Regions from separate parts of the Streptomyces sp. NPDC031225 genome, predicted to be linked through region 3. Evidence: riboswitches for the same ligand, from Rfam matches in the RefSeq annotation. Region 3 holds a riboswitch; each other region holds the start of a gene.

Region 1 (9,727 bases), on a different contig from region 3:
TCCGAGATCCACGGCGGCGAGCGCGAAGTCACCCTCGTGGACGTGGCGTTGGGCGTGGACGTGGAGCGTTACGTGAAGCTGTGGCTGACGGCGGTGGAGGGGGTCTAGGGCGGCCCTGCTAACCACCCTTTCGCGGCCTGCCTCGTCTCGGGGCAGGAGGACGCCAGGAGTTCACATCCTCGGCCGAGAGGTTCCGGCGGAGGAGATGTTCCTCGTAGACGTGCCTCAGGGGGCCCTCGCTCGACGGGGAGCCGGGGGGCAGTCCGTCGCCGCGGGCTGTGGCCCATGGGAGGAGGTCTGCCAACGCCCGGAGCAGCGGCAGAGCGGATTCAGGACGATGCGCGTGGGCGTGGGACTCGGCTTCAAGGAGATCGAGGACCGCTCCCACTCGGTCTTGGGCGTTCCAGCCCGCCCAGCCGAGCGGCATGGTGGGCGACAACGGCGAGACAGCGGATCCGAATGAGACGAAACGCTCGTTCGGGATGTCGAACTTGCCGCGCTGCTTCCAGTACGACGGCCGGAAGAAATCCGCAGGTGTGTAGCGCGACGGAAGGTCACGGCCTACGCCGGAGTCGACCACTCCCCTTCTGTCCTCCTGGCGCTGGACCTCCCACAGCTCCTCCCACTCCTGCCGTTTGCGAAGGCCGGATGCCTTGTACCGGAGAGGAGCCGCCTGCGGGACGTGCTCGTCGGCGAGAAGCTCCAGAAGAATTTCGGACACACTCGCGCCGGGAACGAAGTGTGCCGCCAGTTCGACGAAGTCCTCGTCCGTTCCCAGCCGTTCGGCCAGGTCCCGAACCGTCCGGGTGACGGGGCGTCGTCCCTGTGGGGTGGTTTCCCACCACAGTTGGGGCGATTCGCAGTGGCCCAGCAGGCGTTCGCGCAGGAGTTCACGGACGATGGCGTCCCACGGGGAGGCAGACCAGCGGCGCTTGTACTCGGGCTGCTCTAGCAGTGACAGAGAGGCGTTCTCCTGGATGGCGTTCACGCGGCGTTCCACCACGTCCCGGTAAGTCGAGGGCCAGTGCTTCGGGATGTCGGGCACAGGTGCCGTCCCGTGCCGGTGGAACCAGTCCGTCCGTGCCTCTCCTGTCGCGAGCCTCCGGGCCAGTGCAATCTCGAAGGCCCGCTCGCCCAGGGCGATCTCGGGCACATCCTCCGGCGGAGCGAGCAGCTCTTCCCCGTGGGAGATCAACCCGTAGAGGCCGTACACCTTCCAGTCGAGTTCCTCCTGGATCGCGATCATCCTTGATCTGATCGAGGACCAGCGACGCCGGGCCGAGGCGAGAAACTCTTCGGTGATCCGCGTGCTCGTGTCCGAGACCTCCTCCAGTACGTGTCTCGTCCCGGCCGCCAGCCGGTCCAGTTCCCTCGCCTCGTCGACAGGGAACGCGGAGGGAAGCGGCAGGTCGAGGAGTCGGGTGGAGGTGAACTCGTAGATCTTCTCCCAGGCCTCACCGCCGCGGAGCTGGTCGATACGGGGCCCTCCCTTGCTCTGACTCATCTGCTTGAGCCAGAAACACACGGCCGAGCTGTTGAGGGCGCCGAGTAGTTCGAGGTGGGAGCCCTCGGTGTCGCTCGGCGACAGCTTGATCACTGGTGCCGAGTTGAGCGGGACGGCGGAGCCGCGGAGAAGGCTGAAGTGAGGATGTGTGGCCACCCAGGGAAAGACGATGGACCACGGATGCGTGTCCCAGCCGGATGTGACCTGGTGCCAGTCGTACCAGGGGGCGGTCTTTTTCGCGCCCTGCCTCTCGCGCAGCACCGTCCGGTACGGCCACAGGCGCTGGTGATGTCCTGGAAACAGTCGCAGGTCGATGGGCTCCCGAACGTTCTCTGCGCGCGGATGGAACGCCACGAGGGTCGGGGATGCGGACCAGTCGCGTACCTCGGAGCCGGTCAGCACGGGGACGGTGGCGGACTCCTCGGCTCCGCCGCGGCGGAAGGCACGGGCAGTGGCGCAGAAGAGATCGTCAGATCCTGTGTTTGCGGCATATCCGATACGCACGACTCGCTCGCGGAGCCGCCCTCCGGCCTCCATGCGGCGCAGCAGATCTTTGGCCGCTGACGCGGTGAGACTCCAGGGGAAGACGCTCAGCTGCTCGCGCTCCTGAGCGTAGGACTCCGCCCACTGACTCGTGGCCCCGGCCGTGAACGCCAGCTCCCGCAGCGACCGCCAGACGTGCCCCTCGGCGGGCACAACCGGCACCGCGGGCTCGCCTTGACGACCCACGACCATGTGAACGGGTACGCGAGGGTCGGGTACCCGGCTCCGTCCCACGAGGACGGCGGTAGGGGTTCCGTGTCCGGGGATGTACGCCCCGGACGTGTCGATGACGTGGGAGATCTCAACTCTGGCCAGGACACGTTCGATGAGGTTTCGCCCGAATTCCCGCTTCATGAAGGAGTTGGAGGTGAGAAGGCCGACGTGACCCGCCGTCTCGCCCCGCAGTGCGAGATCGAAGGCGAGCTCCGTGAAGGGGACCGACAGCGGATAGGGCCCGCTGCAGCTCTCGTACAGGTCCCGGTAGGCCGTGAACAGTGCCTTGTCCTTGACGGTGATGTAGGGCGGATTCGTCGTCACCACGTGGTAGGAGGCAGGGCGGAGGAGCCCATGGCGAGCGGCGTACTCATCGACGTCGTCCGCCGTGTCGAACCCTGCCGTCATCCTGGCGTGTGGATTCGCCCGGCCGTACAGCAGCGAGTCGCCTGTCGCCACCACCAGTGGCACGTCCGGAACGTCTTCGAGTCGCCGCTCTCCGGTGCTGTCCATGGCGGCCAACAGCAGGCGGAAGCGTGTGACGCTGACCGCGCAGGGGTCGATGTCGCAACCGTGCACGGACCGCAGAGCTCTCGCCGCTCGTTGCCACCGGCTCATCTCCGGCCTGGTCTCGGACCACTGCTGGAACAATCGCTCGTAGGCGTCGAGCAGGAACGCGCCCGAGCCGCAGGCCGGATCGATGACTCGGAAGCCGGACAGTTCCGGCACGCCGGGTGCGTGTTCGGCCAAGGCGGGGTCGATCGTGAGGTCGTGGATCAGGCTGACGACGAAGGACGGGGTGGCGGTCTGGGCGTAAGCCTTCATCGCGCGCTCGTCGATCGCCGAGTACAGATCCGCCAGGAACTCGGTGGAGCGTGCCGTGCCGGTGAAGTCGTGAACGAGGGCACCGTCCGGGGTCCGGCGGCGCCAGAAGGAGAGCAGCGCCTCGCAGGCGTCGTGGCCGGGCCGCATGCGCCACAAGGGGTGGCTGGTCCTGTCGAACACCAACGCCATGGTGGGGTGCGTGCAGAGGCGTTCGACGGCATGGGCGATCAGGTCGCCGGCCGACGCGTGCGGGCGGGCCGCGTAGAAGGCCTCGTCCGCGGCGTCTGCCGTATCCGTGGCGAAGGACAGGTCGAGCAACTCGTTGTCCTCGCAGAACCGGATCATCGCGGTCGCGAGCACCCAGGCCGTCGCGGTCCGGGAAAGCTGCGCGTCCAGCCATGAGTGCCAGGTCGCGGACGTGAGACCGCGAAACCTCGCCGTCTGGTACTCGTCCCGCAGCTTCTCGGTGGCCGGATCGGTGGGAGCGCGCCCGTGCAGGTCCCGCTCGATGTCGACGGTGAGTCGCCGCAGTTCCTCAGCCAGGACATTGAAGGCGGACATTACGCGTCTCCCGATCGGTATTGCAGCTGCCGATTCACTGATCGTGATTCTGTGCTGGAGGTTATCACCCTGAGAGTGTCGTAAAAGCTTGAGAGTGTTGGAGTGTTCCTCTACGCTCCATCCTGGATGTGGCGGACGGGCGACGGAAGGGTGGGCGGCCTGATGGACGGCGGCAGTGGGGGGCTAAGAAAGGTGTGGGTGGCGATCATCCTGCTCGGCGCGCTGTTCGCCGGCGGGGCCGCCGCCCTTCTGTTCTGGGTCGTAGGGCACGGGAGTCAGGTCGAGGGCCGCGTGAAGGGTGCGCTTACGGCGGGAGGGGCGACGTTCCTGGGTGTGGCCACCCTTGGGCTCACGGTGGGGATTTTTCTGGGCGGGTGACTGCCCTTGGAGGGTTAGGGTTACACTCCTTAGAGGTGTGGTTCTAACAAAGGGGTTGCTGGTGCAGCGTCGAACGGGGCCGGGTAAGCCCTCGCGCGTTTTCGACCGGGGTGCCGAGTGGGACGGGCTCACCGCCTTCATGAGCCGCCCCCTGCCGTATGCCATGCTCGGGATCGTCAGCGGCAGGCGGCGCATGGGCAAGACTTATCTCCTGCGGGCACTCGTCGAGCAGTGCGGCGGCTTCTACTTCGGGGCCACGGCCGGGACGGAGGCGGAGTCCCTGCGGCAGTTCAGTTCGGCTCTGGCGGAACACGTGGGCTCGCCCGCGCCTTTCGCCTTCTCCACTTGGCACGACGCGATCTCGTATCTCTTCGGTCTCGCCGCGCCAGGCCGGGGGGAAGGTCCGTTCCTGGCGGTCATCGACGAGTTTCCCTACCTGGTGAAGGTCTCACCGGAGCTTCCCTCGCTCATCCAGCGAGAGATCGACCGCTGCCAGGTGGAGGAGAGCCGCATGCGGATGCTCCTGTGCGGCTCGGCGATGTCCGTCATGGGCGGGCTGCTGGCCAGTACCGCACCCCTGCGCGGACGGGCTCAGCTGGAACTCGTTGTCCGTCCCTTCGGCTACCGGGCCGCCGCGGACTTCTGGGGAGTCGCCGCCGAACCGGCGCTCGCGGCCAGACTGCATGCCGTGGTCGGGGGCACACCGGCGTACCGGCGTCAGTTCCTGGCGGACGACGTTCCCGCACATCTCGGTGACTTCGACGACTGGCTCTGCCGAACCGTCCTCTCACCGTTCAGCCCGCTCTTCCGGGAGGCGCGCTACCTGCTCGCCGAGGAGACGGACATCCGGGACACCGCGCTCTACCACTCGGTTCTCGCAGCTGTGGCACAGGGCAATACGACGCGCGGGGGCATCGCCGGTTACATCGGCCGCAAGTCCGTCGACATCTCCCATCCGCTCAACGTCCTCGAGGACAGTCACCTCCTCGTGCGGGAGGCGGACATCTTCAGGGCCGGCAAGTCGCAGTACCGCATCACCGAACCACTGATCAACTTCTACGAAGCCGTCATGCGTCCCGCCTGGACGCGGTTGGAGAGCGGCCAGGCCGCGGAGGTGTGGGCCCGGTCGGCCGAGCGGTTCGCGGCTCAGGTGGCGGGCCCGCACTTCGAGGCCGTGTGCCGGGACTACGTACTCGGGCCGGGACGATCTCTGCTCGGCACGTCCCTGGGGGCGGTCGGAAGCGGAGTGGTGACCGACCCGAGGGCACGCCGGCAGATCGAGATCGACGTGGCTGCGGTCGAACCGGGATCCGGCGGGGCCAAGCCATCGGTCGCTCTGCTCGGGGAGGCGAAGTGGGGGACCACCATGGGGCTGAACCACCTTGAACGGCTTGTCCGGGCCCGGGACGTCCTTGCCGAGCGGGGGATGGACACCACGCGGTGCGGGTTGGCGTGCTTCAGCGCTGCGGGTTTCAGTGACGCCCTGCGGGCCGAAGCCGAACGAGGTGGAATCCTGCTGATCGGCCTCGACGAACTGTACGGCCGAGCGATGCCGGCAGCCGTTCTGCCCTAGCCGGCCGCCGGCCAGGGTCCTGTCGCCGCACCGGCCGAATGCTCAAGCAACCGGCTGGGGCGGGACGGACTCGCTCCTTGTGGCAGACGTCGCCTGCCGCTAGTGGGTGTCGGCGGGCCGTACCGTCCACCGCTGCTCCACCTTCGCGAGCCGCCAGTAGGTGATCGCCGCCGCCCACACCACCACGAACAGGCCGACGATGACGTAACCGACGTTGTCGAGGTCGATGTCGGCTATCCAGGTGGTGAGGTCGTCGGTGAGGTCGAACTTGTCGTGCAGGACGCCGACCAGCTCGATCGTGCCGATGAAGAACGCGACGGCGATGGACAGCCCGGTGATGGCGAGGTTGTAGAAGACCTTGCGCACCGGGTTGGAGAACGCCCACTGGTAGGCGAAGTTCATGAACGTGCCGTCGAGGGTGTCGAACAGGCTCATGCCGGCGGCGAACAGCAGCGGCAGGCACAGGATCGCGTACCAGGGCAGCCCGGCCGCCGCGCCCGACCCGGCCATCACCATCAAGGTCACTTCGGTGGCCGTGTCGAAGCCGAGCCCGAACAGAAAGCCCAGCGGGTACATCTGGCCGGGCCGGGTGATGGACTTGGTGAGGCGTCCGAGGATGCGGTTCATGAACCCGCGCGAGTCGAGATGCTGCTCCAGCTCCTTCTCGTCGTACGTCCCCGCCCGCATCGCCCGGAAGACCTTCAGGATGCCCAGCAGGGCGACCAGGTTGAGGGCGGCGATGAGGTAGAGGAACGAACCGGAGACCGTCGTACCGAGAAATCCCAGCACCTGGTGGGTGCTTGAGCCCTCGTTCATGACCTTGCCGGCCAGCTGGGTGCCGCCGGCGATCAGCGCGGCGAGCAGGACCACGACACTGGAGTGCCCGAGCGCGAACCAGAACCCCCCGGACACCGGCCGCTTGCCGTCGGCCATCAGCTTGCGGGTGGTGTTGTCGATCGCGGCGATGTGGTCGGCGTCGAAGGCGTGCCGCATGCCGAGGGTGTAGGCGGTGATGCCGAGCCCGATACCGAAGGCCTTGTCGCCCACCTCGTAGTGCTCCGGGACGACGAGCAGGAACAGGATGCCGAAGGCGACGACGTGCAGGGCGGCGATCGCGACCATCAGGCCGACCGTCTTGACGGTGTCCTCGCGGCGCCAGCGGAAGGAGGCGGCGGCGCTCTCGGGCAGGGCAGGGTCGGTCATACGGTGGTCACTCCAGCACCTCGTGGATGAACGCGTGAGCTGCCGTGGCCGGTCTCCTGGCTTACGGGTCGTGCGTTTCCCTGCCCGCCTTCCCGGCCTCGTGCTGACGACCAGTGGCTGTCCCGCGAGGGACGTGGGAGGGAAACTCCCCGATCACAGTGGCGAGGGCCGCGCCGGTATGGACCCCTGAGGGGTCGTCACCGGCTTCCCGAGCACCACGGCCCGACCACGGTAGGGGTGCGCGGCGTCTCCTGCATAGCTGCATACCTGCGCAGGTATGGAAGATCACACCGGCCGCCTGCGAGGATGACCCCCATGCATCTCGTCCCGGCGGACCGAGCGGACCGCCGCACCATCGACGGACACCGGGTGTGCGACGCCATCGCCGCGATCGGTGACCCCGGCCATGTCCGCGCATGGTCGGACCGTTTCGCCCTCCTCGCCGACCCCAACCGCCTCTCCCTCCTCCTCGCCCTGCACCGGACCGGCCCCCTCGCGGTCTCCGACCTCGCGATCGCCACGGGCATGAACGACCCCGCCGTGTCCCAGGCCCTGCGGCTGCTGCGGGCGGCGGGCGTGGTGGCGGGGGAGAAGGAGGGGCGGGTGGTGCGGTACTCGGTGGTGGACGAGGGAGTGCGGGGGCTGTTGAAGCAGGTGCCGTGAGCCTGAACCGGCGATCAGGGCCGTTCGCTGGAAGCCGGCGGCCGAGCCGCTGAACAGCCTTGCTCCGCCACGGAGTTACCCCACCTCGACGACTTTGCCATCCCTTTACAACCTGCTCCTCCGCCGGCTCGTCTCTCCGCACGTTCCGTCACTCAGCCGCCCGGCCGGCCCGAACACCGGGCCGGGCCACTTTCCGGGCGGACCGACGAAAGAGAGCGATTCCATGCGCCGTACCGTGCGCCGTACCGTCCTCAGCGCCGTGGCACTCGCGGCCACCGCCGTACTGGCGGGCACCGCGCCCGCGTTCGCCGACGGCACGAGCCCGTCCTCGGCCCCCACCACCGCGCCGACCGAGGCTACCGCCGCGCCGACCGAGGCACCGGCCGACGAGGCCAGTTCGGTGCCCAGCGTGGCCCCCACGACCGACGCCGGGGCCTCCCCGTCCCAGGTCGCCGAGGTTCCGAACGGCGCGCCCGACACCGGGGTGACGCAGACGTCGACGGACTCCGGAACGCCGGGAGCGCTGATCGGCGGCGGTGCTGCCGCCGCGTTCGCCGTGGCCGGCGCCGCGGTGATCGTCGTACGCCGTCGGCGGGCGACCGGAGCGTGACCCTGCTCTCCAGGCGTGCGTTCGGCACCGGGGCCACGGCTGCCGCGGCCTCGCTGCTCGTGGGCTGCTCCTCCGACGCCGGGGGCGTACGGACGACGGGGACCGCGGCTCCCGACCCCGCCGCGTCGCAGCAGTCAGCGGGCAAGCACACCGCCGCGAAGTCCGTCCGCGCGGTGGGCCGTTCGGCCCCCGTCCGGCTCAGAGTCCCCGCCATCGGCGTCGACACCCCGGTCATGCGGCTGGGGTTGGCGTCCGACGGTACGGTGCAGGTCCCTCCGATCAGCGACCACGACCAGGCCGGCTGGTACGAGCACTCACCGACGCCCGGCCAGACCGGCCCGTCGGTGATCCTCGGCCATGTCACGGTCGGCGCGTACGGGGACGGCGTCTTCCGCGGCCTGTCGCGGCTGCGCCGGGGCGAGAAGATCGTGGCGCGCCTGGAGAACGGCACGCAGACGGAGTTCACGGTCACCTCCGTGCGGACGGTGGCCAAGGCCGACTTCCCGACGGACGACGTCTACGGGAACGTGAGCCGGCCGGAGCTGCGGCTCATCACGTGCGGCGGCCCCAAGGACGAGGACGGCTACCTCGACAATGTGATCGTCTTCGCCGCGCTCACGTCGTCCACGACACCGTGAGCACGCTGGAACACGAAGGACGGCGGGCCGCCGGAACGTACGCCGGCGGCCCGCCGTCCTCCCCCACGAGTGCCACGCCGGTGGCAACAGGCACATGGAGAGCGTTGAAACGGTCCCGCGAGAAAGAGGCGGCAGCGTCCGAGCTGTTCGCCGCTCTCTACCCGCGCCTGGCCGGCTGGTGCCGCCGCCTTGTGGACGACGACGAGACGGCCCACGAGATCGCCTCGGAGGCGTTCACGCGCCTGTGGGCCCGCTGGACCTCGGTGGAGGAGCCGCGCGGCTTCCTCTATGTGACGGCGGCGAACATCGTCCGGGACCACTGGCGCAAAATGGAGCGCGAGCGAAAGGCGATGCGGCGCGCGACCACGGAAGCGGCTCTGCGCCCGCACACGGAGGCGTCGGACCCGTCCGTACGTCTCCTCGTCCAGTCGCTGCCGGAACGGCTGCGGGTGCCGATCCTCCTCCACTACTACGCTGACATGCCCATTCGGGAAGTGTCCGCGCTGACCGAACGCAAGGAAGGAACCATCAAGGCCGACCTCCACGCGGCCCGTGAACTACTCCGTGCCCACCTGAGGAAAAGTCTTGACCACACGCTTTGACGACGACGAAGTCCCGGAATTCGACCCCTCCGCCGCGGACCACGACCCCGACGACCCTCTCCTGATCCTTCTCGGACCCGCGTCCGCCCCCGCCTACCTGGGCGCTCCCCCGGGTCGCTACGAGGAGATCCGCCGCACCGCGACCCGCCGTCGCCGCACCCGCGTGGCGGCCGGAGTGGGCGTGGCCTGCGCCGTCGCCGCCGTCATCGTCCTGCCCCTCAACCTGACGACGGCGCAGAGCCCCCGCTCCCCGACGGTCCCCCAGGCCCCGCCCCCCGCGAGCAGCCCGGTGACACCCCCCGTCGACCGCTCGCCGTCACCGTCCCCCGCCACCCCGCAGCCGTCCGAACCCGCCACCCGCGACCCCGCCGGCCCCGACGACGTTCCCTCCGGGACGTCCCTCGCCCCGAGCCG
Region 2 (9,727 bases), on a different contig from region 3:
CGCCTTGGCGGGGGTGGTCGTGTCTGCGGCACTCATCGCGCGCTCCTCAGCGATCCTTCTGGTCGTACGGAAGCGAAGCCCGCACGGGTCGTGCGGAGTCGGGGCCCGCATGGGCCGAACGGGGCCGGGCCCCGCATGGGTGAGACGGGGTCAGGCCCCGCACCGGCCGTACGGGGGTCGGACCCGCATGGCCGTACGGGACTCGAACCCGCACAGGCCGTACGGGAGTCGGACCCGCACAGGTGGGCCGGGGCCGAAGCCCGCACTGGTCGTACGGGGCCCGAAGCCCGCACCGGCCGGGCGGGGACCGAAGCCCGCACTGGCCGTGCGGGGTAGAGGCCCGCACGGGTCGTGCGGAGTCGAAGCCCGCACACGGCGCACGGGGCCGAAGCTCGTGCAGGTGGTCCGGGGGTCGAACCCCGCACGGGGCGGGGCGGGAAGCAGGGCCCCGCACGGGTGACCGCGGGGGTCAGGATCCGCACCACCGGCGCGGAGGTCGGGCCCGCCCGCACCACCGGCACGGGGATCAGGTCCGCACCACCGGCACGGGGATCGGACCCGTACCACCGGCACGGGGATCGGACCCGTACCACCGGCGCCGGGATCGGGACCCGCATCGGCTGTACGGGAAGCAGGGCCCCGTCGGATTCAACGGGGCCCTGCCCTGGGTCACTTGGTGTTGATGACCTTGTCGATCGCCGCGTCGGCATCCTTGGCCGCCGCCTCGATCGACTTCTTGCCCGTGCCGATGCTCTGCAGCATGGTCTGCAGGACCTGCGCCTTCTCGACCTGGCCCCAGCCCGGCGCCATCGGGACGAACCAGTTGGACTCGGCCGCGGTGGCCGGGACCGCGGTCGCCGGGTCGTTCTTCAGGGTGGCGAGGTCGGTCTTGTTGTTGGGCAGGTTGCCCTTGGCGATCAGGCCCTTCTGGCCGGCGGGACCGGTGAAGGCGTTGATCCACTCGGCGGCGACCGCCTGGGCCTTGGACTTGACCGGGACGGCGAGGTCCGAACCGCCCAGGAAGACGGGCATGTTCTTGCCGGACGGGCCGGGCATCACGAAGTTCTCGACGTGGCCGGCGAGCTTGCCGGTCTTGTCGTTCTCCTTCGTCGCGGCGGTCGCGCCCTCCCACGCCGGGGCGAAGATCATGCCGGACTTGCCCTGGCCGTAGACGATGTAGCGGTCGGACTCGTCCTTGGTCTTGTCACCGTGCATGTACTTGTCGATGACGTTCTTGAACTCGGTGAGGCCCTTGATGGACTCGGGCGAGGAGAGGCTGCCCTTCCACTGGCCCCCCGACTCGGTGGCGATGGCGCCGCCGGCGTCGTAGACGAAGGACATGGCCGCGTACCAGTCGCGGGTGGGCTGGTACCAGGCGGAGAACTTGTCGCCCTCCTTCTTCTGGACCTTGTCGAGGGCGGCGGTGAGCTCGGCGTACGTCTTCGGCGTGGACTTGACGCCGGCCGAGGCGAAGAGGTCCCCCCGCCAGTTGGCGACGCGGCCACCGGCGTAGTAGGGCACGCCGTAGGTCTTGCCGTCGTAGGTCACCGAGGCCTTGAGTCCGTCCAGCCAGGCGTCCGAGTTGGTGAACTTGGCGGCGTCGAGGGGGGCGAAGGCGCCCTTGACCATGTAGCCGAGCATCTCGGTGTTGCCCATCTCGACCACGTCGGGGGCCTTGTCGGTGGCGAGGACCGCGTCGAGCTTGGTGTTCTTGTCGGGCCAGCCGTAGTACTCGTGCTTGATCTTGATGCCGGGGTGCTTCTTCACCACCGCGGCGTCCGCGGCCTTGACCAGCGCGGGCCAGTTGTTCTGGGCGTCGACGGTGAGCCAGACGGTCAGCTCCTTGGCGTCCGCGCCGCTGTTGTCCGAACTTCCGCTGTCGCCGCCCCCACACGCGGCGACCGAGACCATCATGCCCGCGACACCGATCGCGAATATCAGCTTGCGCTTCACGCCACCCTCCTCAGGGATGCCCCACACCTCCCGCCCATGGGCCGGGACCTGGACCAATGGTGTAGACCAGTAGGGGGAGCTTGGACCAGACCAGGAAGCCTGTCAAGAGGGTCCGAAACGGCTCTGACCAGCCGTTATGCGAGCTACATAAACAGGAACCTTTAAGTAAGAAGGCAGCGAAAACAGCGGGGCCGGAGTACTCTCGTCCGCTAGACCACTCACCTTCGTGGACTAGACCAAAAGAGGCGGCGACGGTATACAGAAGGGATCACGATGTGACCCGCATCCGGAGCCGGGAAGGCAGACCATGAGCAGCGACGTCAGCAGTGCGGAGACCGAGGGCGGGGCAGGCGTCCGGACCGCGCGTGTGCCCAAGTACTACCGCCTGAAGAAGCACCTGCTCGACATGACGGAGACCCAGTCGCCCGGCACCCCGGTACCGCCCGAGCGCACCCTCGCCGCCGAGTTCGACACCTCCCGCACCACCGTGCGCCAGGCGCTCCAGGAGCTGGTGGTCGAGGGACGCCTGGAGCGCATCCAGGGCAAGGGCACGTTCGTCGCCAAGCCGAAGGTCTCGCAGGCACTGCAACTCACCTCCTACACGGAGGACATGCGCGCGCAGGGTCTCGAACCCACCTCGCAGCTCCTGGACATCGGCTACATCACCGCCGACGACCGTCTCGCCGAGCTCCTCGACATCACGGCCGGCGGCCGGGTGCTGCGCATCGAGCGGCTGCGCATGGCCAACGCCGAGCCGATGGCCATCGAGACGACCCACCTGTCCGCCAAGCGCTTCCCGGCCCTGCGCAGGTCGCTCGTCAAGTACACGTCCCTCTACACGGCGCTCGCCGAGGTCTACGACGTCCACCTCGCCGAGGCCGAGGAGACCATCGAGACCTCCCTGGCCACCCCGCGCGAGGCCGGTCTCCTCGGTACCGACGTGGGCCTGCCGATGCTGATGCTGTCCCGGCACTCGTTCGACAGGAAGGGCGAACCGGTGGAGTGGGTACGGTCGGTGTACCGGGGGGACCGGTACAAGTTCGTGGCGCGGCTGAAGCGACCGCTGGACTGACCGGGCGGACCGGGCGCCCGTTCCCTCCGTGTTTCACAGAATCGACATACCGATACGCGGACGAGGTCTTTCGCTATCGCGACGCCCTCGCCTAGATTGCCTGCGCGTTGCACGGATGATCAGTGAGGGGACGGGAGTCGCGGAATGTCAGATGCGCCTGAAGTGAGACCACCCACGGTGACACCCGTGCGCGTGGTCATCGCCCTGTGCCTCGTCGCCCCGTTCGTGGCGATGCTGTGGGTCGGTTCGTACGCCAAGGTGGACCCCACGTTCATCGGCATCCCGTTCTTCTACTGGTACCAGATGCTGTGGGTGCTGATCTCCACCGCGCTGACCATGACCGCGTACAAGCTGTGGCAGCGTGACCAGCGTGCCCGGCACGGGGGTGCCAAGTGAACGACGGCGTCAACGGCGTGGCACTCGCCGTCTTCATCATCTTCTTCCTGGCCGTCACGGTCATGGGCTTCCTGGCCGCGCGCTGGCGCAAGTCCGAGAACGAACAGAGCCTCGACGAATGGGGCCTGGGCGGCCGGTCGTTCGGCACCTGGGTCACCTGGTTCCTGCTGGGCGGTGACCTCTACACGGCGTACACCTTCGTGGCCGTCCCGGCGGCGATCTACGCGGCGGGCGCGGCCGGCTTCTTCGCGGTGCCGTACACGATCCTGGTGTACCCGCTGATCTTCACCTTCCTGCCCCGCCTGTGGTCGGTCTCCCACAAGCACGGATACGTGACGACCTCGGACTTCGTGCGCGGCCGCTGGGGCTCGAAGGGCCTGTCGCTGGCGGTGGCGGTCACCGGCATCCTGGCGACCATGCCGTACATCGCGCTCCAACTGGTCGGCATCCAGGCCGTGCTGGACGTGATGGGCGTCGGCGGCGGCGAGAACACCAACTGGTTCGTGAAGGACCTCCCGCTGCTGATCGCCTTCGGCGTCCTCGCGGCCTACACGTACTCCTCCGGTCTGCGGGCGCCCGCGCTGATCGCGTTCGTGAAGGACACGCTGATCTACATCGTCATCGCGGTGGCGATCATCTACATCCCGATCAAGCTGGGCGGGTTCGACGACGTCTTCGCCTCGGCGAGCGAGAAGTACACCGCGGCCAAGGTGGGCGGGCTGGTCCCGGCCGAGGCGGGCCAGTGGACGTACGCCACGCTGGCGCTGGGCTCCGCGCTGGCGCTCTTCATGTACCCGCACTCGATCACCGCGACGCTCTCCTCCCGGAGTCGCGAGGTGATCCGCCGCAACACCACGATCCTGCCGCTGTACTCGCTGATGCTGGGCCTGCTCGCCCTGCTGGGCTTCATGGCGATCGCGGCCGGAGTCAAGGTCACCAACCCGCAGTTGGCGATCCCGCAGCTCTTCGAGGACATGTTCCCGGACTGGTTCGCGGGCGTGGCCTTCGCGGCGATCGGCATCGGCGCCCTGGTCCCGGCGGCCATCATGTCCATCGCGGCGGCGAACCTGTTCACCCGCAACATCTACAAGGACTTCATCAAGCCGGACGCCACCCCGGCCCAGGAGACCAAGGTCTCCAAGCTGGTGTCCCTGCTGGTGAAGGTCGGCGCCCTCATCTTCGTCCTGACCATGGACAAGACGGTCGCGATCAACTTCCAGCTGCTGGGCGGCATCTGGATCCTGCAGACCTTCCCGGCCCTGGTCGGCGGCCTGTTCACCCGCTGGTTCCACCGCTGGGCCCTGCTCGCCGGCTGGGCGGTCGGCATGGTCTACGGCACGGCCGCCGCGTACGGGGTCGCCTCGCCGACGCAGAAGCACTTCGGCGGCTCGGCGAAGGAGATCCCGGGCATCGGCGAGATCGGCTACATCGGCCTGACGGCCTTCGTCCTGAACCTCGCCGTCACGGTGGTCCTCACCTTCGTCCTGAAGGCGCTGAAGGCCCCCGACGGCGTCGACGAGACCAGCCCGGAGGACTACACGGCGGACGCGGGCGACCCGGGGGTCCGGACGGAACTCCCGCCCGCGACAGCGGGAACCTCGCACTGACGCCGTAGGCGCGCGGAGAACCGCGAGCCGCCGGGCACCACCACACACGGCGGGCCGCCGCGGAGAACGACCTGCGGCGGCCCGCTTCGTTGTGCGCTCTCCTTCACTCTCCTCACCTGGAAGTTGACGCTCCGAAACGGCCGCGACACAACATCTGGGGGTGTCACCGGAACGCGGCACAAGATGTATGCTCATGCTCGCTGTCGTCGCAGGGGAATCCGGTGCGAATCCGGAACTGTCCCGCAACGGTGTACTCATGCGTGCTTAGGCGCATATGAGAGTCAGTCCGAGGACCTGTCGACAGTACGCCCGGCCACCTGGCCCGGGTGTCATGACGTCCGGGCCTCGTGGAATGGGCCGGTGGACGCGACGCCGTGCGCGCTCGTGTGCTGCCCCCTGCCCTCCGCAAGGCCCCCGTGCCCAGCGAGGGAGAGCCCCACGTGACCATCGCGCCAGCCGACCCGGTTTCAGCGACCACCCCGGTGGACGAGGACGGTCCCGGAGCCGCGTTGCTGCGGACCCTGACCGCGCTGACCGCCGACCTTCCCGACGCCGACCCCGGCCGGGTCGCCGCCGCCGCGCTGCGCGGCCGGTCCGCGCGGGCCGACGCGTCGGAGTTGCGCGAGCTGGCCACCGAGGCGGCGGCCGGCCTCATCTCCGAGGACCCGGCGTACAGCAGGCTGGCCGCCCGGCTGCTGACCGTCTCCATCGCCGCCGAGGCCGCCTCGCAGGGCGTCACCTCGTTCACCGGATCGGTCGCCGTCGGACACCGCGAGGGCCTGATCGCCGACCGGACCGCCGAGTTCGCGCGGGTCCACGCCGAGCGCCTCGACGCCCTGGTCGACACCGAAGCCGACGACCGCTTCGGCTACTTCGGCCTGCGCACCCTCCACAGCCGCTACCTCCTGAGGCACCCGATCACCCGCAAGGTCATCGAGACGCCCCAGCACTTCATGCTCCGGGTGGCCTCAGGTCTCGCCGAGGACGACACTCGCCGCGCGCTGGACGAGGTCGCCGCGCTCTACGCGCTCATGAGCCGCCTCGACTACCTCCCCTCCTCCCCCACCCTCTTCAACTCCGGCACCCGGCACCCCCAGATGTCGTCCTGCTACCTCCTCGACTCCCCGGTCGACGAGCTGGACTCCATCTACGACCGCTACCACCAGGTCGCCCGGCTCTCGAAGCACGCCGGTGGCATCGGGCTGTCGTACTCCCGCATCCGCAGCCGCGGTTCACTGATCCGCGGCACCAACGGGCACTCCAACGGCATCGTCCCGTTCCTGAAGACCCTCGACGCCTCGGTCGCCGCCGTGAACCAGGGCGGCCGGCGCAAGGGCGCGGCCGCGGTCTACCTGGAGACCTGGCACTCCGACATCGAGGAGTTCCTGGAGCTGCGCGACAACACCGGTGAGGACGCCCGCCGTACGCACAACCTGAACCTCGCGCACTGGATCCCGGACGAGTTCATGCGCCGGGTCAACGCCGATGCCCCGTGGTCGCTGTTCTCCCCCGCCGACGTGCCCGAGCTGGTCGACCTGTGGGGCGAGGAGTTCGACGCGGCGTACCGCGCGGCCGAACAAAAGGGGCTCGCGAAGAAGACCATCCCCGCCCGTGACCTCTACGGCCGCATGATGCGCACCCTCGCGCAGACCGGCAACGGCTGGATGACCTTCAAGGACGCCGCCAACCGCACCGCCAACCAGACGGCCACCCCGGGCCATGTCGTCCACTCCTCCAACCTCTGCACGGAGATCCTGGAGGTCACGGACGACGGGGAGACGGCGGTCTGCAACCTGGGGTCCGTGAACCTCGGCGCGTTCGTCGACACGGCGACCGGTGACATCGACTGGGAGCGGCTGGACGCCACCGTCCGCACCGCCGTGACCTTCCTGGACCGGGTCGTCGACATCAACTTCTACCCGACCGAGCAGGCCGGGCGGTCCAACGCCAAGTGGCGTCCCGTCGGCCTCGGTGCGATGGGTCTCCAGGACGTCTTCTTCAAGCTGCGGGTCCCGTTCGACTCGCCCGAGGCCAAGGCTCTGTCGACCCGCATCGCCGAGCGCATCATGCTCGCCGCCTACGAGGCCTCCACCGACCTCGCCGAGCGCAACGGCCCGTTGCCGGCCTGGGAGAAGACCCGTACCGCCCAAGGCGTGCTGCACCCCGACCACTTCCCGGACGCCGAACTGACCTGGCCGGAGCGGTGGGCGGCCCTGCGCGGCCGTATCGCCGCCACCGGACTGCGCAACTCCCTGCTCCTCGCCATCGCGCCCACCGCCACGATCGCCTCGATCGCCGGTGTCTACGAGTGCATCGAGCCGCAGGTCTCCAACCTGTTCAAGCGCGAAACGCTGTCCGGTGAGTTCCTCCAGGTCAACTCGTATCTGGTGCAGGAGCTCAAGGACCTCGGCGTGTGGGACGCCCGCACCCGTGAGGCGCTGCGCGACTCCAACGGTTCGGTGCAGGACTTCGCGTGGATCCCCGAGGACGTACGGGCGTTGTACCGCACGGCGTGGGAGATCCCGCAGCGCGGACTGATCGACATGGCGGCGGCGCGGACCCCGTTCCTCGACCAGTCCCAGTCGCTGAACCTGTTCCTGGAGACGCCGACCATCGGCAAGCTCTCCTCGATGTACGCGTACGCCTGGAAGTCGGGCCTGAAGACGACGTACTACCTGCGCTCGCGCCCGGCGACCCGTATCGCCCGCGCGGCCCAGGCGACCGTCCCCGTCCAGCAGGTCGCCGAGCCCGACGCCGTCGCCTGCTCCCTGGAAAACCCCGAGTCCTGCGAGGCCTGCCAGTAATGACCACCGCACCTGAGAAGACCGAGAAGAACCTTCTCGACCCGGGCTTCGAGCTGACCCTCCGCCCCATGCGCTACCCGGACTTCTACGAGCGCTACCGGGACGCCATCAAGAACACCTGGACCGTCGAGGAGGTCGACCTCCACTCGGACGTCTCCGACCTCGCGAAGCTGTCCGAGGGCGAGCAGCACATGATCGGCCGGCTGGTCGCGTTCTTCGCGACGGGCGACTCGATCGTGGCCAACAACCTGGTGCTGACCCTCTACAAGCACATCAACTCCCCCGAGGCGCGGCTGTATCTGAGTCGCCAGCTCTTCGAGGAGGCCGTCCACGTCCAGTTCTATCTGACGCTCCTGGACACCTACCTCCCCGATCCGCAGGACAGGGCGGCGGCCTTCGACGCCGTCGAGAACATCCCCTCCATCCGCGAGAAGGCCGGGTTCTGCTTCAAGTGGATCAACGAGGTGGAGAAGCTGGAGCGGCTGGAGACCCGGGCCGACCGCCGCCGCTTCCTGCTCAACCTGATCTGCTTCGCCGCGTGCATCGAGGGCCTCTTCTTCTACGGCGCCTTCGCCTACGTCTACTGGTTCCGCAGCCGGGGTCTGCTGCACGGCCTCGCGACCGGCACCAACTGGGTGTTCCGCGACGAGACCATGCACATGTCGTTCGCCTTCGAGGTGGTCGACACCGTCCGCAAGGAGGAGCCGGAGCTGTTCGACGACCGGCTCCGGGAGGAGGTCACCGCCATGCTGGCGGAGGCCGTCGAGGCGGAGCTCCAGTTCGCCCGTGACCTGTGCGGCGAGGGTCTGCCCGGTATGAACACCGAGTCGATGCGGCAGTACCTGGAGTGCGTCGCCGACCAGCGCCTGACCCGCCTCGGGTTCGCCCCTGTGTACGGCTCGGAGAACCCCTTCTCCTTCATGGAACTCCAGGGCGTCCAGGAGCTGACCAACTTCTTCGAACGGCGTCCGTCCGCCTACCAGGTGGCGGTCGAGGGCACGGTGGATCTCGACGAGGACTTCTGAGCCGGCGGCGGTAGCCGGGGTCGCCCCGGGTCCGGTCCACGAAACCGGGCGCGGGGCGCCTGCCAACGGCAACGGGCCCTCCATCGGCCGTCCATGGACCTCCTATGGGGCGGCAAAGTTCTGCTGAGGCATCTGTTCCGGTCTCGTCCGGCCCGGTTACGTTCTGGCCGTCCTGTCATGTCCACACATCGCATGCACAGGACGGTAGAAGTGTCATGCCCATGACGGCATCGCGCACCGCCGCCGCTACGCGCGTCAAAGGCCTGCCACCCGCGTCGAGAACCCCACTCCAACGACGGAGGCAGTACCCCATGCTTCAGACACGCACCGGTACGTCCGGACGGACCCTGCGAAGACTCCTGACCGCCGCCATACCCGCCCTCGCCCTGAGCCTCGCGGGGCTCGTCGCGGTGCCGGCGCAGGCAGCGCCCGCCGCCGCGCACACCTCCCGCGTCGCCCAGAACTCCACGGCGCTCACCTCCCCCGGCCGCCAGACGTTCCACTCGACCGGCAAGGCCGGCCAGAAGGTGCCGACCACGCACCTGTGTGCCACCGCTGCCCCCGGTCACGCGTCCTGTTTCGCCCAGCGCCGGACCGACATCAAGCAACGGCTGGCGTCCGCGGTCGCCGCAGCCACCCCCTCCGGGCTCAGCCCGGCCAACCTGCACAGTGCCTACAACCTGCCCTCGACGGGCGGCACGGGCCTGACCGTCGCCGTGGTCGACGCGTACAACGACCCCAACGCGGCCGCCGACCTGGCGACCTACCGCTCGACCTACGGCCTGTCGGCGTGCACGGTCGCCAACGGATGCTTCAAGCAGGTCAGCCAGACCGGTTCCACCACCTCGCTGCCGACCAACGACACCGGGT
Region 3 (9,727 bases):
TCGGAACGGGCGACCTCGGCCGTGGTGACCCAGTCGGGCGTACCCGGCGGGACGTTCTTGGTGAAGAACACCTGGCCCTCGGGCCCGTCCGGATAGCGCAGGAAGGAGACCGGGCGGTCCCGCAGATGAGGGAGGAGGACGTCGGCGGTCGTGGCGTAGTAGTGGAGCAGCTCGCCCTTGGTGAAGCCGGTCGCCGGATACAGCACCTTCTCCAGGTTGCTGAGCGCGATCCGTCTCCCCTCCACCTCAGTGATCGGCGTCATACGATGACAATCTCATGCATACCTAAATAAAATTACGCAAAAGCCCAGAAAGGGTGCTGCTGGTGAGATCCATATGGAACGGCGCCATCTCGTTCGGCCTGGTCAGCATCCCGATCAAGCTGGTGAACGCCACCGAGAGCCACTCGATCTCCTTCCGCCAGATCCACACCGAGGACGGCGGCCGCATCCGCTACCGCAAGGTGTGCGAACTGGAGGACCGCGAGGTCACCCAGGCAGAGATCGGCAAGGCGTACGAGGACGCGGACGGCACCGTCATTCCGATCACCGACGAGGACCTCGCCCACCTGCCGCTTCCGACGGCGAAGACCATCGAGATCGTCGCCTTCGTGCCGGGCGACCGGATCGACCCGCTCCAGATGGACGCCGCGTACTACCTCCAGGCCGGCGGCGTCCCCGCGGCCAAGCCGTACATCCTGCTGAGGGAGGCGCTGAAGCGCAGCAACAAGGTGGCCATCGCCAAGTTCGCGCTGCGCGGGCGGGAACGGCTGGGCATGCTGCGGGTGGTGGAGGACGCCATCGCGCTGCACGGCCTGCTGTGGCCGGACGAGGTCCGCGCGCCGGAGGGACTCGCCCCCGACACCAAGGTCACCGTCAGCGACAAGGAACTCGACCTCGCCGACGCCCTGATGGACACCCTCGGCGAGATCGACCTCGACGAACTGCACGACGAGTACCGCGAGGCACTGGAGGAGGTCGTCGCCGCCAAGGCCGCGGGAGAGGCCCCGCCGCAGTCCCCGGAACCTGCCCGCAGCGGCAAGGTCCTCGACCTGATGGCCGCGCTGGAGAAGAGCGTGCGGGACGCCAAGGAGTCGCGGGGCGAGGAGCCGGCGGAGGTCAGGCAACTGCCACAGCGCAAGTCGGCGCGGGCCGCACCAAAACAAACCGGCGGTAAGAAGTCGACGTCCGCCACGAAGAGAACGCCGGCCGCGAAGAGGACGACGGCGAAGTCGTCACAGGCAACGAAGAAGACGGCGGCATCGGCGAAGAAGGCCACGACCGCGAAGGCCACGACCGCGAAGACCGCGACCGCATTGAACACGGCCGCGAAGAAGACGGCGTCGGCGAAGAAGACCACGACCGCGAGGACGACCGCCCGCAAGAAGACCGCGTGACCTGCGTACTGCCTCCGAAACGGCTCGGCAGCCGCAGGTCCCGGTCCCGTCAGCTGTGCGGCGACGTCAGCCGACGACCTTCGCGGACTCGATGATCACCGGCTCGACCGGCACGTCACCGTGACCGCGGTTGCTGCCGGTCGGCACGACCTTGATCCGGTCGACGACGTCCTTGCCCTCGACGACCTTGCCGAACACGGCGTAGCCCCAGCCGTTCGGGGTCTGGGACTTGTAGTTGAGGAACTCGTTGTCCCCGACGTTGATGAAGAACTGGGCGGTCGCCGAGTGCGGGGCGCTGGTACGCGCCATCGCCACGGTGTACTCGTCGTTCTTCAGCCCGTTGTCGGCCTCGTTCTGGACAGGCTCCAGAGTGGACTTCTGCAGCATCTGCTGGGTGAAGCCACCGCCCTGGACCATGAAGCCGTCGATCACACGGTGGAAGATCGTGCCGTCGTAGTGCCCGTTGCCGACGTACGTCAGGAAGTTCGCGACGGACTTGGGCGCCTCGGCGTCGGCCAGCTCGAGAACGATGCTGCCGAAGTTAGTGGTCAGCTCGACCCTGGACATGGGAATCGTCCCTTTCTGGTGGGGCATGGCCGAAGCATCTTGTCACACGGCTGTGCGGGTACCGGGGGCATGGAGACCCGCCACCGGGCGCGAGGACGGCGGCCACCACGGCTCCCACGGCGCCCGGGACCGCCGTACGACAGCACCGGACCCGTCGGCCGCACATGACTGCCGCCGGCTCGTGACCGTGCCAGTGCCAGTGCCAGTGCCAGTGCTCACGCGCAGCACCTCGGCAGTCCGCTCCACGCTCCGGTCCTCGGCCCGCATCACCGGCCGCTGGACGAGGCGGTTCAGGCCCGCCCGGCTTGAACCGACTCCCGCCGGAACGCCCACCGCATCTCCGGCTCGACCACCCACCGAAAGGCGAGCCGGACGGGTGGCGTGCACAGCAGGGTCACGACGGTGGCGGCGACGAGGGTGGCCACGCCCACACCGAGCGGCCCATGGACCCACGCGGGCCCGTACCAGCCCCAGGAGCGGGCTCCCTGGACGAGGAAGCCGTGCAGGAGATAGCCGTAGAGGGTGCCCGCGCCCAGCGCGGTGAACCAGGTGCGCCGCCCGGGCACCAGGGCGAAGAAGCACCCGGCCAGCACCAGCGAGCACCCGAAGGCGACCAGCGTCATCACCGGCCCCGACCAGGCGGGGCCGCCCAACTCCTGTGCGCTGTCCCGGTGGTAGAGCCAGGCCGCGCTCATCCGCGGCACGACCCAGTAGGCCGCCACCAGCGCGCCGGCGAACACCGGCACCGCCACCACCCGCACCGCACGCCTGCGAACGAACCGGAAGTGCTCCGGCCGCAGCGACAGACCGAGCACGAAGTACGGCAGGAACTGCAGGACCCGCTGAAGGTCGAGGTCGTCACCGATGGACGACGTGAGGGTGGCGAGCATCGCCACGACGAGGGCGAGCGGCACCGGATGCCGTACCCGCTGCCACAGCGGAGTGGTCAGCCGCCACACGAACAACGCCGCCAGGAACCACGTCAGATACAGCGGATCCAGCAGACTCACCGGCCGGTCCGGCACCTGGTCGGTCCACCGCGTGAAGAACGTGTACGCCGTCTCGAACACCACATACGGCACGACAAGCCCGGTCACCAACCGCCGCAGCCGTCCCGGACTCCAGTCGAAGTTCCGCGAGAAGTACCCGGACACGACGATGAACGCCGGCATGTGAAAGGCGTACACGAGCAGATACAGCGCGGACACCCCCCGGCTCCCGTCCCGCAGCGGCTCCCACGCATGCCCCACCGCGACCAGCACGATCGCCAGGTACTTGGCGTTGTCGAAGAAGGCGTCCCGCTCCTTCGGACGCTCGGCTGCGGGTCTTTCCTGAAGTCCGGACGGTTCGGCAGGTCCGGCTGTCAGAACTGGTTCGCGCATCCCGGGCGCCTGACCAATTCAGGACGACCCAAACTTCGTAATCACGTGCGAACAGCAACCCTCCGCGAGCACACCGCGTCACACGTGAATCGGATCAGGCGAATGGTCAACCGGTGCCGCGAAGATCCACGACGAGACGGAAACCGGAGACCCCGAGCGCCACGCGACCTTGAAGTGGGCGGACAGCGACGACCTGGACACCCAGCACGTCTTCGCTGACCTGCTCTCCCGGACCGTTCAGGACTCCTGTCCGGACCTGGCGTGGCACAAGGAGCGCAACACATGCACTTCCGGCGACCTCGCGTCCGGGGCCGCGTAAGGCCGGCAAGGGACCGGGATCACGGGGCCGGGACGGTGTTCGGGCCGCACGCCTCCAAGCCGACCCGCAGCGCGTCGGCTTCTACCACCACGCCGCGCTGTGCACACGATTCCGGCGCCAGGGCGGATTCTGGTACTGCCGGCTGGAGCCGGACTACTGCTTCACCACCGACGGTCACACCGAGCAACCCTACGCGGACCGGCTCCTCTCGGGGATCAAACGCCTGGACCGGCACCCAGCCGTCCGGGGCTGGACCCGCGTGTGGGCCAACTACCTGAACCACGCCGACCTGTTCACCGAACCACGGCCCGTACAGTTCGGCGAACTCGCCACCATGACCGTTGACAGGGGAATCGACGGCCGGTGGTGGGGCCCGGCTCCGTCCGGCACCGCCCCCGGCGGACGACCAGGACCCGTCCGCCGGGGGACAGGAAAGCCTGGACACCGTGCCGGCCGCCGCGGAAACGGACTCCCAGGACCTTCTCAGGCTGCTCCAGGACGGGGACAGTGACGGCGACGCTCCCCGTCGAAGAAGCCCCACGAGCAAGGCCAGGTCCGCAGGGCGACGGACGTCTCGTCGGGGAGGAACGAACGGCGCGAGGTGAGGCCCGCCAACCAGGTCAAGTCCGTCCTGCGCTGCCGCGTCTCGGAACGCCTCGACTGCCCCCAGCGCGCCGCACCGCCCCTGAGCCGTGCGCTGCGGAGCGACGAGAACGCGAACACGTTCGTCCCATACCCCGTGACCGATCACACGACCTGACGATAGGGCGATCTTGATAGCCTCAGCGGGCCAGTCGAGCCACATCCGAGGCCAGGGAATCCGGTGCGAACCCGGAACTGACGCGCAGCGGTGAGGGGGACGGGCGGGGCACACAACGCCACTGGGAGACCGGGAAGGCGCCCTGTCCGGACGAACCCGAGTCCGAAGACCTGCTGGCACCTCCGCGCTCCGTGTGCGGAGGGACGTCCGTAGGCCAGGCTCCGCGTACGAGCCCCGACCCCTGAGGCACGCCCATGCTCCGCACCGCCCTCCGCCCCGCTGTCTTTCTGCTCGCTCCCGCCCTGCTGCTCACGGCCTGCGGCAGCTCCGGAGGTGGCACCGAGGACGCCGAGCCGTCCGCCGTCGCCGGCTACCGGGTGACTCTCGAAAACTGCGGCCACAAGGTCACCCTGAAGTCGGCCCCGAAGCGGGCCGTCTCCCTCAACCAGGGCACCACGGAGATCCTGCTCTCCCTGGGCCTGGCCGACCGCATGGCAGGTACGGCGACCTGGACCGACCCGGTGATGAAGGGGCTGGAGAAGGCCGACGCGTCCGTACCGCGGCTCGCCGACAACAACCCCTCCTTCGAGAAGGTCCTGGACGCCGAACCCGACTTCGTCACCGCGTCGTTCGTCTCCACCCTCGGCAAGGGCGGGGTCGCCACCCGCGAGCAGTTCGAGAAGCTGGGCGTCCCGACGTACGTCTCGCCCTCTGACTGCTCGGCGGGCAAGGACAACGACAGCGGCGGCGACGGATCGCGCAGCAAGCCCCTCACCCTGGATGCCGTGTACGGCGAGATACGCGACCTGGCCCGCGCGTTCGGCGTCGACGCGCGCGGCGACAAGGTTGTCGCCCAGCTGAAGGAGCGGGTGCGCACGGCCACTTCGGGGCTGGATGCCTCCGGTGTCTCCCTCATGTACTGGTTCGCCAACTCCCAGTCGCCCTACCTCGCCGGCTGCTGCGGCGCCCCCGGTGCCATCACCCGTGCCGTCGGCGCGAAGAACGCCTTCGCCGACACCCACGACGAATGGCCCCAGATCAGCTGGGAGACCGTCGCCGACCGCGACCCCGACGTCATCGTCATCGGCGACCTGACCCGCAAGCAGCAGACCGCCGAGACCGCCGCCGCCAAGATCCGTTTCCTGGAGACCAACCCCGCCACCCGCAACCTGACCGCCGTGAAGAAGAAGCGGTACGTCCTGCTCAGCGGGCAGGCGATGAACCCGTCCATCCGCACGGTCGAGGGGATCGAGAAGGTCGCCGCCGGACTGCGCGACTTCGGACTCGCCAAGTGAGCCTGCGCGCCCTGCTGTTGACCGGCGGGGGTCTGTCCGCGCTGCTCGCTTCTGTCGCCGTCGCGGTGACGATCGGGCCGGCCGACATCTCCACGGGGGACGTCTGGGCGTCCGTCGCTTCTCATCTCGGCCTCGGCGAGGGCACGTTGGCGCCGCTTCGGGACGGGATCGTGTGGAACCTGCGGATGCCCCGCACCCTGCTGGCCGCGGTGTGCGGGGCCGGACTCGCGGTGTGCGGGGCGGTCATGCAGTCCCTGCTGCGCAACCCGCTGGCCGACCCGTTCGTGCTGGGTGTCTCCTCCGGCGCCTCCACGGGAGCGGTCGCCGTGGTGGTACTGGGTGTGGGTGGGGGAGTGGTGTCCCTGTCGGCGGGAGCGTTCCTCGGCGCGCTGGTCTCCTTCGCCCTGGTGCTGCTGCTCAGCCACACCCTCGGCGGCAGCACGGACCGGGTCGTCCTGTCCGGCGTTGCCATCATGCAGTTGTTCTCGGCGCTGACCTCGTTCATCGTGCTGACCTCCGCCGACGCCGAGACCACCCGCGGTGTGTTGTTCTGGCTGCTGGGCTCGCTCACCGGCGCCGACTGGGGCCAGGTGCTGCTCTGCGCCGTCGTCCTGGCCGCGGTCCTGGTGATCTGCCTCGGGCACGCCCGCACACTGGACGCGTTCGCCTTCGGCGAGGAGGCCGCGGCATCACTCGGCGTCCACGTGGCCCGCACCCGGCTGATCCTGCTCTGCGCCACCGCGCTGCTCACCGCCGCCCTGGTCAGCTGCGCCGGGGCGATCGGCTTCGTCGGCCTGGTCCTGCCGCACGCCACCCGCGCCCTCACGGGGTCCGGCCACGCCCGCCTGCTGCCGGTCACGGCGCTGACCGGCGCCGTCTTCCTGGTGTGGGTGGACACCCTCGCCCGTACTGTCCTCGACCCCCAGGAGGTCCCGGTGGGTGTGGTGACGTCCCTCATCGGCGTACCGGCATTCGTGGCGATCCTCTACCGAGGGCGGCGGCGGACATGAACGGCCCCACTCCGAACCGCGGCCTGTCCGCCCACGGCCTTCGCGCCGATCGCGTCAGCCGCCACGCCGACGGCCGCCTCATCGTCGACGGCGTCACCCTCGCTCCCCAGCCCGGCGAGACGATCGGACTGCTCGGCCCCAACGGCTCCGGCAAGTCAACTCTGCTACGGCTGCTCGCGGGCGTACTCGCGCCCACCATCGGGGTTGTCACCCTGGACGGCCGCCCGCTGCCCCGGATGGGCCGCCGCGCCGCCGCCCGCCGCATCGCCACCGTCGGACAACATGCAGATACCCAGACCGAACTGACCGTCCGTGACGTCGTCGCCCTGGGCCGCGTACCCCACCGCCGCGCCTGGTCGGCCACCTCTGCCACCGACACCCGGGCAGTCGCCGAAGCCCTGGAACGCGCCGGGCTCACCGACCGAGCCGACCAGACCTGGCACACCCTGTCCGGCGGCGAACGCCAGCGCACCCAGATCGCCCGCGCCCTTGCCCAGGAACCCCGCGAACTCCTCCTCGACGAGCCGACCAACCACCTCGACATCCAGCACCAGCTCGAACTCCTCGACCTGATCGCGGCCCTGCCCGTCACCACAGTCATCGCCCTGCACGACCTCAACCTCGCCTCGATGTACTGCGACCGCCTCCTCGTACTCGCGGCCGGTCGAGCCGTCACGGAAGGCACTCCGTCTGACGTATTGACCCCGTCGCTCATCGCAGAGGTCTACGGCGTCCACGCAGACGTCACCCACGAACCCGGCCACCCGGTCATCCGCTACCTGCGCCGCGCCGCTGAGCCGTCAAACCCGCCCACCTGATACCCGGCACCCCCTTGGGTCTCACCAGGAGAGGAAGGCGCCACGTCATGCCCAGGAACTCCGCAGAGGCGAGGAAAGACGGCCCGCCTGAGCCCGTACCGTGTCGGCTCGTCGTATGCCGGGACTGCTGCTGCGGCAGCCTGAAGGTGAGCGGAGTCGATCACGCAGCACAGACCGCCCGCCTCGCCGAGATCGCGCCCGTGCGCATCTCTGCCTGCCTCGATGTGTGCGACCAGGCCAACGTGATCGTCGTCCAGCCGTCCGCCGAAGCACGCGCCGTCGGCGCCCGACCTGTCTGGCTCGGCCTCGTCAACGACCTGGACGCGACCGAGGACATCGCCGCGTGGGTAAGGGCGGGAGGCCCCGGCATTGCTCCTCGGCCCGCCATTCTCGACCTCTACGCCTTCACGCCGCCACGGCGGCCGGGCTCGCCCCCGTCGCTCGAAGCGGAACAATAGATTCCAGACTAAACGGCAACGACCCGCCAGGCCGTGTGCGTTTTGGCGTGAACGCAAAAACTCCCGACCTGTAGTTCTGCAGGTCGGGAGTTTTTCCCGGAGTGCCCCCGGCAGGATTCGAACCTGCGCACACGGCTCCGGAGGCCCCGGCAGTTTCACGATGAGTGGCTGGTCAGAGCCGCGCGGTCACTCAAGCGGGTCTGGCTTGTCCACGGATAGTCCACGGAGAAGTGCGCGACTTTTGATGGCGCTGCGAAGCTCCGGAACGATCAAGGAGATATGTGGTTCAGACTGGGGAGATGAAGACACATTCAGTCCACTATGAGGCGGAATACGTCGAGTCCCCTCACGGCCGCCGTTCTCTCCACACAGCTCACGTGACCTGCCCTTGCGGTTTTCAGACGGGATCCGTTTCGCCTGCCGCTGCGCAACGAGCTGCCGAGACGCACATCGACGCGGTAGGCCTGCCTGACCCCCAGCGCCAGTTGCGGCGACTCATACTCGCGGGCTGCTGACAGGGGGGCGGTCAGCTCAGCGTCATCATCCCGTTCTCGTAACAGAGGCGAAGGCCCAGGTGAGGCACGTCGCCAGCCTGTCACGATAGTCGTACGAAGGCGCCACTGTCTGCCCTTGTCTGTCGACGTTGATGTCAGGCACTGATGTCAACGTCCTCTCGTGTTGTAACGGGCCTCTTCGATCAGTGCGCGCCATCTCACTGCACGTTACGAGCTCGTGGTCACCGATCGAGATGCCTGGCTTAACACCTCACGAGACTGAGGCGCGTCAGATCGAGGAACTTCTGCCCTGCCCCTTCGTTTCCCCATAGGGTGGGCAGTCGGCTGAGCAACTCAGTCCCATGATCATTGCGGTCCTTGACTGGAGGATGGCCTTGGCTCGACTGCAATACGCGCTGTTGGCGGAGTACACACGCGTGGATGCTGCGGGCTTGTTCACCATCGTTGGTGCAGGCTTCGATCACGTTCGTGTATCGACGCTCCCGACCTACCAATCCATGGGGCTGGCCCTTCGCCTGCTGCTCCCAGAGGGGCAGGAACAAGCCAACGTTGGCGTCAGTTTGAGACCTCCTGAGGGCGTACATCTGCGCTTTGAGTCAACCTTGACTCGCCCTCTCGATGCGAAGCCCCACGAAGGTTTCGTTGGAGTCCCCCTGGCTATCAATCTCACAGTCCCTATCGCGGTAGCTGGTGTCTACCACTGGAGGATCGAGGTAGACGGCGAGGAGCAGCAAGGACTGTCCTTCGAGGTGGAGGTGTCTGGAGCTACCCCGCAGGACGTCAGCTGATGAGGCTCACCTACACTCGCCACGCGCAACGACGAATGATCCAGCGCAACGTCACCAGAGCTGATGTCGAGAACGCTCTGCACAACTACGTACAACGGCTAGCTACACCCGAACCGAGCATCCGATATAGAGGCCCCGGCCTCAACGGTGACATACTCAAGGTGTGGGTTGTTCCCGACAGTAGCCCTGGAGCAGACAAGACGATCAAGAGCGTAGCCTGGGAGGGTCGATGAAGCAGGAGCCGACGATCGTTGTCGAGTTGGACCCCGACGCGGACGCCGCATACGTCACGCTAAGTGACAGGGCTGTCGCTCGGACAGTGGAGTTCTCTGCCGAGGTCATGGTGGACCTGGACGAGCTCGACGTTGCCGTGGGTGTAGAACTGCTGACTCTGACATCTGCTTTCGGCGCTGCCGAGG

The links. Region 3 has a riboswitch for cobalamin ahead of ACZ48Z_RS29290 (ABC transporter substrate-binding protein). Riboswitches for the same ligand answer to the same signal wherever they lie in the genome.
Region 1: another riboswitch for cobalamin. It lies ahead of nicT (Nickel transporter NicT); the one in region 3 lies ahead of ACZ48Z_RS29290 (ABC transporter substrate-binding protein).
Region 2: another riboswitch for cobalamin. It lies ahead of ACZ48Z_RS30185 (ribonucleoside-diphosphate reductase subunit alpha); the one in region 3 lies ahead of ACZ48Z_RS29290 (ABC transporter substrate-binding protein).

The regions. Positions count from the first base shown of each region.
Region 1 covers NZ_JBVIHJ010000013.1:143,103-152,829, forward strand. The annotation lists gene ACZ48Z_RS23025 (nucleoside hydrolase) at 1-108, shown strand, start outside; gene pglX (BREX-2 system adenine-specific DNA-methyltransferase PglX) at 119-3,646, opposite strand; gene ACZ48Z_RS23035 (hypothetical protein) at 3,845-4,024, shown strand; gene ACZ48Z_RS23040 (ATP-binding protein) at 4,164-5,597, shown strand; gene nicT (Nickel transporter NicT) at 5,697-6,800, opposite strand; cobalamin riboswitch at 6,830-7,035, opposite strand; gene ACZ48Z_RS23050 (ArsR/SmtB family transcription factor) at 7,116-7,463, shown strand; gene ACZ48Z_RS23055 (sortase-dependent protein) at 7,699-8,073, shown strand; gene ACZ48Z_RS23060 (class F sortase) at 8,076-8,711, shown strand; gene ACZ48Z_RS23065 (RNA polymerase sigma factor) at 8,816-9,313, shown strand; gene ACZ48Z_RS23070 (hypothetical protein) at 9,297-9,727, shown strand, end outside.
Region 2 covers NZ_JBVIHJ010000020.1:30,595-40,321, forward strand. The annotation lists gene ACZ48Z_RS30160 (carbohydrate ABC transporter permease) at 1-36, opposite strand, end outside; gene ACZ48Z_RS30165 (extracellular solute-binding protein) at 670-1,953, opposite strand; gene ACZ48Z_RS30170 (GntR family transcriptional regulator) at 2,261-3,025, shown strand; gene ACZ48Z_RS30175 (DUF3311 domain-containing protein) at 3,170-3,421, shown strand; gene mctP (monocarboxylate uptake permease MctP) at 3,418-5,028, shown strand; cobalamin riboswitch at 5,216-5,344, shown strand; gene ACZ48Z_RS30185 (ribonucleoside-diphosphate reductase subunit alpha) at 5,469-7,832, shown strand; gene ACZ48Z_RS30190 (ribonucleotide-diphosphate reductase subunit beta) at 7,832-8,857, shown strand; gene ACZ48Z_RS30195 (putative Ig domain-containing protein) at 9,169-9,727, shown strand, end outside.
Region 3 covers NZ_JBVIHJ010000019.1:42,264-51,990, forward strand. The annotation lists gene ligD (non-homologous end-joining DNA ligase) at 1-263, opposite strand, end outside; gene ku (non-homologous end joining protein Ku) at 326-1,396, shown strand; gene ACZ48Z_RS29275 (peptidylprolyl isomerase) at 1,463-1,963, opposite strand; gene ACZ48Z_RS29280 (acyltransferase family protein) at 2,254-3,345, opposite strand; gene ACZ48Z_RS29285 (short-chain fatty acyl-CoA regulator family protein) at 4,266-4,424, shown strand; cobalamin riboswitch at 4,439-4,616, shown strand; gene ACZ48Z_RS29290 (ABC transporter substrate-binding protein) at 4,679-5,719, shown strand; gene ACZ48Z_RS29295 (FecCD family ABC transporter permease) at 5,716-6,729, shown strand; gene ACZ48Z_RS29300 (ABC transporter ATP-binding protein) at 6,726-7,547, shown strand; gene ACZ48Z_RS29305 ((2Fe-2S) ferredoxin domain-containing protein) at 7,595-8,005, shown strand; gene ACZ48Z_RS29310 (DUF6941 family protein) at 8,862-9,308, shown strand; gene ACZ48Z_RS29315 (DUF4258 domain-containing protein) at 9,308-9,541, shown strand; gene ACZ48Z_RS29320 (DUF2283 domain-containing protein) at 9,538-9,727, shown strand, end outside.